Regions from separate parts of the Rhizobium sp. S96 genome, predicted to be linked through region 1. Evidence: predicted binding sites of a transcription regulator. Region 1 holds the regulator's gene; the other holds the start of a gene.
The links. The regulator LexA, encoded in region 1, represses DNA repair genes until DNA is damaged. The targets are predictions, from matches to a motif close to TGTTCNNNNTGTGTTCNG.

Region 1 (4,756 bases):
AGGTCGAGCCTCCGGATACTGGCCGCATGTTCGCGTTGCGATGTCGCAGGAAGCCGAACATGGCTGGTACTTCCTGATGTCGCCGGTTCTTTTCGGCAGCGGCGCGATTGCCTGGTTTCAGTTCGACGCCGATCCTCCGCTCTTGCGGCTTTGTGCCTGGCTGGCAGTCTTCGCGGTGATTGCCTTGGCACTAGGGCCTGCGCGGCCGATCGCGCGCAAGGCGGCGCTTGCGGTCCTGCTTGTCGTGTGCGGCATGCTGTCGAGCCAGGTCGAGACATGGCAGGCAGGGACAGTAATGCTCGATACGCCAGTGACGACCACGGTCACCGGCCGCGTCGAGCGCAGGGAAGGGGACGGAGAAGGTCGGTGGCGCTATATCGTTGCTGTTGCTGGTACCCGCGAACCGACACTTGGCCGACCTCCAGAACGTGTTTCGCTCGTGGCGCGCGGCGCCTCCACGCCGTTTGAAATCGGGCAGTGGGTGACCGGACGTGCTCGCCTGACCCCGCCGTCAGGCCCAGCCCTGCCGGGCCTGGATGACTTTTCGTTCGGAGCCTATTTCGACGGCGTCGGCGCGAACGGTTTCTTCTATGGCGCACCAACAGCGACCGTGGCACCCGAGACCGGCGATAAGCGGCAATTTCTGGCGGAGGGGATCGAATATCTATACGGCCTCAGAAGCACGATCGGAGACCGCATTCGATCCATTCTCCCCGGTGACACCGGCGCCTTTGCAGCCTCGCTTGTCACCGACGAGAGACGTGCGATCTCCCGCGAGACGACGGCCGCCCTAAGACAATCTGGACTCGCTCATATTGTCGCGATTTCAGGGCTCAACATGGCCCTCTCCGCCGGCATCTTCTTTGTTGGTTTTCGAATGGCGCTCAGTCTCCTGCCATCGGTGGCCCAAGCCTACCCGACGAAGAAGATCGCCGCCGCCGGCGCTCTCGTGGCGTTGACCGCCTACTACATGATTTCCGGCTTTGCCGTGTCGGCTGAGCGGGCATACATCATGATGATGATCATGCTGGTTGCGGTCCTGTTCGATCGACCGTCGATAAGCCTTCGCAACGTCGCCTTGTCAGCGCTGGTGATCGTGATGCTGTCGCCGTCGGAGGTCCTGGGTCCCAGCTTCCAGATGTCCTTTGCGGCGACGCTGGCGCTGGTCGCCGGCTATTCCATCTGGACCGGGCGAAGGCCGACCGACAACGCCTTTCTCAAGCTGCCATGGGTCATGCCGGTGGTCGCCGTCGCACGCTTCTTCGGCGGCATCGTGCTCACCTCCATGATCGGCGGTTTTTCGACGGCGTTGTTTTCGATTGAGCATTTCCATCGGCTGAGCTCATACGGCTTGCCGGCAAATCTCATGGCGATGCCAGTCATATCCTTCGTTGTCATGCCCATGGGCATGCTTGCGATGTTGCTGACGCCCTTCGGTCTCGATGTGCTGCCGTGGAAGATCGCCGGCCTCGGGCTCGATGTCGTCATCGGGATCGCCAAGCTCGTGTCGTCCTGGGGTGGCAATGTCGATATCGGGCGCCTGCCGTCCTGGTATTTCCCGGTAGCGGTTCTCGGATTTCTGGTCCTGACTTTGCTGCGAACGCGTTTGCGCTATCTGGGCGCCGCCATCGTCGGTATCGCGACATTCACGGTGGCGTTGCTGCCTTCATTGCCCGCACCTGATGTCGTTGTTGCGGAAGACGGATCCCTGGTGGCAATTCTGCGCGGAACCCGCATGGCCTCCAACCGGGAGCGCCCGCCCGACTTCATATTCGGCCAGTGGCAGCGAGCCCTCGCCGCCGAAGAGCATCAGCCTCCGGCGTTCATCAAGGCCACACTTCCCAAGAAGACGAAGGAGCGCAACGACCGGTCATACGCTCTGTCGTTTGACGAACGGCGATCCGCGCTCCGCACGATGCGCAACGCCGCAGCGAACGGCTCGGCAAACAGTTTCGTCTGCGTTAAAGGCGCCTGGTGTATCGCCACCCTCGACAACGGCTATATCGTCAACGTCATCGAGGATTTGGCCTATCTCGGGCCGGCTTGCGACGCCGCCGATATCGTCATTACCCCGGCCCGCATTCGTCTGCGCGAATGTCGGTCGGGCGCAATGCTTATTACCGGCCAAACTTTGCGTAGAAGTGGCGCGGTCGAAATACGCATCGATCAGCAGGGCGCGCCCGTCCTGACAACGACGTATGATGGCCTATCACGCCCATGGCGCATACATCGCGCCTATGACTGGCGCAGCGGCACCTTTGACGTCGCCGTTAGTGATAACGGCGAATAAGCCCCACGAGCTTTCCCTGGACCTTCACGCGATCGGGTCCGAAGATGCGCGTCTCGTAGGCGGGATTGGCAGCTTCGAGCGCAATCGATGCGCCCTTGCGGCGGAACCTTTTCAGCGTCGCTTCTTCGTCGTCGACCAGTGCCACGACGATATCGCCCGGATTGGCCGTATTGCCATTGCGGATGATGACCGTATCGCCGTCAAAAATTCCGGCTTCGATCATCGAGTCGCCCTTGACCTCCAGCGCATAGTGTTCGCCTGAGCCGAGCATGTCGGCGGGGACGACGATGTCATGCGTGTTATTCTGGATTGCCGAAATCGGCACACCCGCCGCGATCCGGCCCATGACAGGCACGGAAACGGAATTGCCGTTGTCGGTACTTGGTGCCGGCTTGGCCGGTGCCGGAGGCGTGACCAGCTGAGGCTTGCCAAGGCTCCCTTCGATGACGCTCGGCGAGAAGCCGCGTCGTTGAAGGCTCGGATTGTAGGCCTCCGGAAGCTTGATCACCTCGAGCGCGCGTGCCCTGTTCGGCAGCCGGCGAATGAAGCCGCGCTCCTCGAGCGCCGTAATGAGCCGGTGAATGCCGGATTTGGACGCAAGGTCGAGCGCATCCTTCATTTCATCAAAAGACGGGGGCACGCCTGACTCCTTCATTCGCTCGTGAATGAAGAGGAGAAGTTCCTGTTGCTTGCGCGTGAGCATCGAAGTCGGACCCCAGGGTTGTGAAACAAAGCCAGAACAGACACTATATGTTCCATATGTGTTCCGCAAGTGGCTAAATTTTCGTAAAACTTGGCTCTGAATTGTCCGGTTTTTACACTTCATTCGATCTATGAGGCGGTAGCCTCTTGCATTGTCTCGCTTAGCAGCGCACATCATTCGCGATTTCGGGAGAGGATCTGCCATGAGTGAAGCTCATCCGCTGGACCACGTGGTGCTGCCCGTCGCCAATATCGACCTTGCCAGGGAGCGTCTCGGCAAGCTTGGGTTCACCGTCGCGGCGGATGCGCGCCACCCGTTCGGAACCGAAAACGCCTGCATCTTCTTCGCCGACAAAACATACCTCGAGCCGCTCGGCATCGCGAGCGCCGATGCGTATGAAACGTCGGTCAAAAAGGGCAACGTCTTCACTGCGCGCGATCGTGCTTTTCGCTTCCGCTGCGGCGATGACGGTCTCTCGGCAGTGGTCTTCGGCACCGCCGATGCCGATCGAGATCACGCCCGCTTCCACGCCGACAGGATAAGCGGCGGCGAAATGCTGCAGTTTGCTCGGCCGATGAAGATGCCGGATGGTTCCGAGACGACCGCAGCCTTTCGGCTTGCCTTTGCCGCCGATCTTCGCGCCCCTGATTTCTTTCTGTTCACCTGCCAGCGGATCAATCCTCTGCCAACGGACCGCAAGGCGCTTGAGACACATGTCAACGGCGTGACCGGTATCGCCGAGATCGTGCTGGCGGCACCGGATCCGAAGGCGTTCGCCACATTCCTGCGTTTTGCCTCCGGCGTGGCGTCGGTGCGGGAGGAGGCGTTTGGTATCAGCCTTGCCACTCCGAACGTGCGCATCAGCATTTTGTCGGCGGATGGGTTGAATGCCTATTTCGATCTCGTCGCGCCCAGCGCGGATCGCGGTCTGCGTGGGGTCGGCATTGTCTACAAGGTTGCTGATCTCGCCGTGACAGAAGCACATTTGGCTGCTAACGGGATCACTTACACGCGTAAGAACAATCGAATTCTGGTGAAGGCTGCGTCCGGGCAGGGCGCGCTCTTCGCCTTCGAGGAGAAACGATGAGCCAGACAAATTCCGAAGTAGCCGTCGGCCAGGGTACCAGCCAGGTGGTGTTTTCGAACGCCGGCAAGCTCTCGCTGATCGCCGGCCCCTGCCAGATGGAGAGCCGTGATCATGCGTTCATGATTGCCGGCGTGCTGAAGGAACTCTGCGACAAGCTCGGCATCGGTCTCGTCTACAAGTCGTCTTTCGACAAGGCGAACCGCACGTCGCTGTCCGCCCAGCGCGGCATCGGCCTGGAAACGGCGCTTGAGGTCTTTTCCGATCTCAAGAAGGAATATGGCTTCCCTGTCCTGACCGACATTCACACCGAAGAACAGTGCGCCGAAGTCGCCACCGTCGTCGATATCTTGCAGATTCCGGCCTTCCTCAGCCGCCAGACCGATCTTCTGGTCGCCGCCGCCAAGACGGGTCGCACGATCAATGTGAAGAAGGGGCAGTTCCTCGCACCCTGGGACATGAAGAACGTCCTCAACAAGTTGAATTCGAGCGGCAATCCGAACATCCTGCTGTGCGAGCGTGGCGCGTCTTTCGGTTACAACACGCTGGTCTCCGACATGCGCTCGCTGCCGATCATGGCGGCGATGGGCGCCCCTGTGGTTTTCGATGCCACGCATTCGGTCCAGCAACCCGGCGGGCAGGGTGGTTCCAGCGGTGGCCAGCGCGAGTTTGTCGAGAC
Region 2 (4,756 bases), on a different contig from region 1:
CCGATGCAATGAAGGCGGTTCGTTCCGCTGCCGTTGACCTCGCGATCGCGGCTGCCGAGACCGTCCTCTCCAAGAAGGCCGATGCGAAGGTTCAGTCCGAACTCTTCAGCGACGCCATCAGCCAGGCAAAGAGCCGCCTCAACTAAGTTGAGCGGACAGCTTTCGAAAGGCCCCGCATTGCGGGGCTTTTTTGTTTGTGCAGAAGATGCGTGCAGGGGAGGCGTGGATGATCGAGGAAGCCGGCGATGGGCCATTTATCCGCGACGGACTGGTCTGGCGCCGTGCGCGCCCATGGAGCGCAAATATACATCTCCTGCTCGCGCATCTGCATGCAAACGGCTTTGATGCTGCGCCTCGCCCTGCAGGTTGCGATCGCGAATGGGAGCGCGTCACATTTCTGGACGGCAGGACAGCAGACCTGGATCTGGACCAGGATGCGCGCAGCGACCGCGCCCTGACGTCGGCAGCGCGCCTCCTGCGCCGCTATCACGATTGCACCGTGGACTTTGCCGCCGCGCACGCCGGCGCGGTTTGGCAGCTGCCCGCTCAAATACCATTCGAGATCATCTGCCACGGCGATTTCGCGCCCTACAATGTCCTCTTCGCCGGCCAGGAGGTGAGCGGTATCATCGATTTCGAGACCGCCCATCCGGGGCCGCGGCAGTGGGACCTCGCCTATGCCGTCTATCGCTGGGCGCCGCTCTCGCTGATCGCTCCGGGCGAGTTGTCGGCAACCGACATCCAGATCGGGCGCGCCCGACGCTTTCTCGACGCCTATGGATTGGCCAACGGTCTGCGAGCCGGCGTCATCGATATGGCAATCGAACGACTGGAAGCGCTGGTCGCTTTCATGGAACGGGAGGCTGCGGGCGGATCAGAAAAGTACCGCGCTCATATCAAGGCCGGGCACGACGAGCTTTATCGCGCGGATATCGCCTATATCAGGCGCCGGAGAGCGGCGATTATCGCTGCGATCTGCTGAGCAAGGCCTATTCGCCGACGAGCTCGGTGCGCCTTAGCGGCCGAAAGGTCATACGATGCAGCGAGCACGGGCCGTGGGTCTCGATGCCGGCGCGATGCTGGGCTGTACCGTAGCCCGCGTGGGCGGCGAAGCCATAAGCGGGGAAAATGATATGGGCCCGGGCCATCATCCGGTCGCGCGTCACCTTGGCGACGATCGATGCTGCTGCGATGGAAACGGAGCGGGCATCACCTTTGACGACAGCCTGGCCGGGACAGTCGAGGCCAAGTGGCACATCGAGACCGTCGGTCAGCACATAGCTTGCCGGGACCGCCAGCCCGAGGATGGCGCGTCGCATCGCATCCAGGCTGGCCTTGCGGATATCTGTCGCATCGATCCGCGTCGCGCTCGACGAGGCAATTGAAACAGTGGCCGTTGCCAGAATCTGCTCGAAAAGCTCTTCCCGCTTCTGGGCGGACAGCTGCTTCGAATCGTTCAGTCCATCTGGAATTCGTTTCGGATCGAGGATCACCGCGGCGGCGACGACAGGCCCGGCCAGAGGTCCACGTCCGGCCTCGTCCGCACCGGCAACCGGCCAATGCCCAGCCTTGCGCGCCTTCTGCTCCAGCCGGAAATCCGGCACGAGCGGGACGTCTTCGAAAAGCATAGGAGAATCGGGTGGCGTGCGACGTTTCATGCGGCAGAACTTCGCACGCCAACCCGACTTCCTGCAAGTCCCCGGATCAGGGCGGCGGGCCGGGGACCTGGATGCGGACGGGCAGGGGAGCCATCCGCAGAGCTGAATTCATCAGAGCAGCGACAACTGAACTCCGCTGCCATCCGGCGGGACAAAGAGATCGTCACGCAGCGGCATGCTTCGCCTCGTCATGCCGAGCCGCTTCGTCGCCATCTCGAAACGGCGAGCGATCTGCCAGGCGTACGGGCCCGCGCCCTTCATACGTTTGCCGAACTCCGCGTCGTAATCCTTGCCCCCGCGCATCGACCGCACCAGGGACATGACATGGCGGTAGCGGTCCGGATAGTTCTGCAGCAGCCAATCCCGAAAGAGCGGCGAGACCTCCAGCGGCAGACGCAGGATGACATAGCCCGCTTCCAGTGCGCCCGCTGCCCTTGAAGCTTCGAGAATGCGCTCCAGTTCGTGATCGTTGAGCGCCGGGATCATTGGCGCGGCCATCACCGAGGTCGGAATGCCAGCCTCGCTGAGAAGCTTCACTGCCTCCAGTCGCCGTGACGGCGTCGAAGCGCGCGGCTCCATCGTCCGCGCCAGCTTGCGGTCGAGCGTCGTGATCGACAGCGACACACGCACGAGGTTCTTCTCGGCCATCTTTTTGAGAATGTCGATGTCTCGCAGGATCAGCGCCGACTTGGTGACGATCGAAACCGGATGGTTGGCCTTCTCAAGCACATCAAGGATCTGCCGCATGATACGCCATTCCTTTTCGATCGGCTGATAAGGATCGGTATTGGTGCCGATGGCGATGACACGCGGCTTGTATCCGGGCTTTGCCAGTTCGCGTTCGAGAAGCTTGGCAGCATCCGGCTTGGCAAACAGCTTCGCCTCGAAGTCGAGACCGGCAGACAGCCCCATATAGGCGTGGGTCGGCCGCGCGAAACAGTAGATGCAGCCGTGTTCGCAGCCACGATAGGGATTGATCGAACGATCGAATGGAATGTCCGGCGACTCGTTGCGCGTGATTGCCGTGCGCGGCTTTTCGATCTGTACCTCGGTCTTGAAGGGTGGAAGATCTTCCAACGTCTCCCAGCCATCGTCGAACGTTTCCCGACGCTGGGGTTCGAAGCGTCCGCCTGGGTTCAAGCCCGCTGCCCGCCCGCGACGACGGTCCACCTCGATCCGCAGACCGGAGGCAACGAGCATTGCGTCGGCAACGTCTGCCGTATTGGCAGGCGCAAACGCGGCCTGCCCTGCAAGGGACTGTTCGTTCATCGGATTCTCCGTCGACGGAAGACTTTGCTTCCGCCCGTTTTGATGATTAAATTCCTATCGGCAAAATGAGAACAATGCAAGAACAAAATAGGGAAAGTGCCGCTGGCAATTTTTTGTGCGGCGCTTTAAGAATAGGCAATGCTGACTGTTGTACTTGAATGCCAGGATCAGGAGCCTGAACTGGCGCAGACGTTATCGGTGTTGGTTGCAGGCGCAGTGGAGGGGCTCGTCAGTGACGTCGTGGTGCTTGATCACGACTCGCGGGACGGCACGTCGAGGGTGGCCGATGCGGCCGGCTGCCGGTTCCATTCCCAGTGGGATATCAAGGATATACTGGACTCGGCCCGCGGCGAGTGGCTGTTGTTCGTGGAGCCCGGTGCGCGGCCGCAGACCGGGTGGATCGACGAAATCGCGGAGTACATGGCGCTGAACAAGCTGCCGGCGCGGTTTACGGCGTCGCGTGGTTACAGGCGTCCGTTGCTGCAGCGCATCGGCCGCGCCTCATCTCCGCTGGAGTTTGGTTTTCTCGTTCCGAAGAAGCTTGCGATCACGGCGGCAAGAAGCGGGATGCGCCTCTCCGAGTTCGCGAAAGGGCAGAAGCTGCGCAAGCTGAGCAGCGAGATGATTCCGTCCTGGGTGGCCCGCGCCGCGCGATAGAAGCCGGGTGCCCGAAGCTATTTCTTCGGCGCGCCGCGTTTCAGGTGCTCATCAAGGCGCGGCATGATCTCCACGAAGTTGCAGGGCATGTGGCGATAGTCGAGCTGAGACTTCAAAATGCCGTCCCATGCATCCTTGCAGGCGCCGGGCGAGCCGGGCAGCGCGAAGATGAAGGTCGCGTTGGCGACGCCGGCGGTGGCGCGCGACTGGATCGTCGAGGTGCCGATCTTCTCGTAGGATATGCGGTGGAAGACTTGCGAAAACCCGTCCATCTTCTTTTCGAACAGCGGTTCCAGCGCCTCTGGCGTGACGTCCCGGCCGGTAAAGCCGGTCCCACCGGTGGTGATCACCACGTCGATATCGTCACGATTGGTCCAGGCCGTCACTTGTGCTGCGATCGCCGCGACATCGTCCGGGACGATCGCGCGGTCGATAAGCGTGTGGCCTGCGTCCGCGATCCGCGCGACAAGCGTGTCACCCGACCGGTCGTCGGCCAAGGTCCGCGTATCGGAAACGGTAAGGACCGCAATGCCGACGGGAAGAAATGGGCGGGTTTCATCAAGTCCTGCCATCACTGCTCTCCAACACGTGTCGTCGTTGCCTGGAAGTACCAGTCCGGTCGCCTGCTGTGAAGCGCGCGTGCCGCCGCCTCTGCCTCGGCCGCGCTATCGAAAATCCCAAAGCACGTAGCACCCGAGCCCGACATGCGCACGAACGTCGCGCCGCTGTCCTTCAGCATGGCGGACACTTCGGCAATAACGGGCAATATGGCAGTCGCAGGCTGCTCGAGGTCGTTGCGCATCGACCCGATCGCGGCGAGCCAGGATCTCCGTGAGCCGATGTCGAGCGGGGTGTTGTCCTTGGTTGCGAGCTTGCGGAAGACTTCTGGCGTCGAAACGGCCTGCAGCGGATTGGCAAGGACCATGGCAAAGGAGGGCAGGTCGCCAACCCGGACGATCGTCTCGCCGATGCCGCGCGCAATCAGCGGCTTGCTGACGAGGCACATGGGAACGTCCGCGCCGAGCCTGAGGGCAATCTGGTCGATCACGTTTTCCGGCAGGGCAGCGTTCCAGAGACGCAGCAGGCCGCGAACCGTCGCTGCAGCGTCGGCGGAGCCCCCGCCTATGCCCGAAGCAATCGGCAGGTTCTTCTGTAGGGAGATCCGAACCGGC

Region 2: the regulator LexA is predicted to act here: its motif matches at 2,995-3,012, upstream of QTL94_RS25810 (PA0069 family radical SAM protein).

The regions. Positions count from the first base shown of each region.
Region 1 covers NZ_JAUDRY010000015.1:127,980-132,735, forward strand. The annotation lists gene QTL94_RS18205 (ComEC/Rec2 family competence protein) at 1-2,290, shown strand, start outside; gene lexA (transcriptional repressor LexA) at 2,271-2,993, opposite strand; gene QTL94_RS18215 (VOC family protein) at 3,196-4,080, shown strand; gene kdsA (3-deoxy-8-phosphooctulonate synthase) at 4,077-4,756, shown strand, end outside.
Region 2 covers NZ_JAUDRY010000037.1:195,998-200,753, reverse strand. The annotation lists gene QTL94_RS25825 (F0F1 ATP synthase subunit B) at 1-146, shown strand, start outside; gene QTL94_RS25820 (phosphotransferase) at 227-982, shown strand; gene rnhB (ribonuclease HII) at 990-1,658, opposite strand; gene QTL94_RS25810 (PA0069 family radical SAM protein) at 1,770-2,927, opposite strand; gene QTL94_RS25805 (glycosyltransferase family protein) at 3,066-3,584, shown strand; gene moaB (molybdenum cofactor biosynthesis protein B) at 3,602-4,156, opposite strand; gene QTL94_RS25795 (4-(cytidine 5'-diphospho)-2-C-methyl-D-erythritol kinase) at 4,156-4,756, opposite strand, start outside.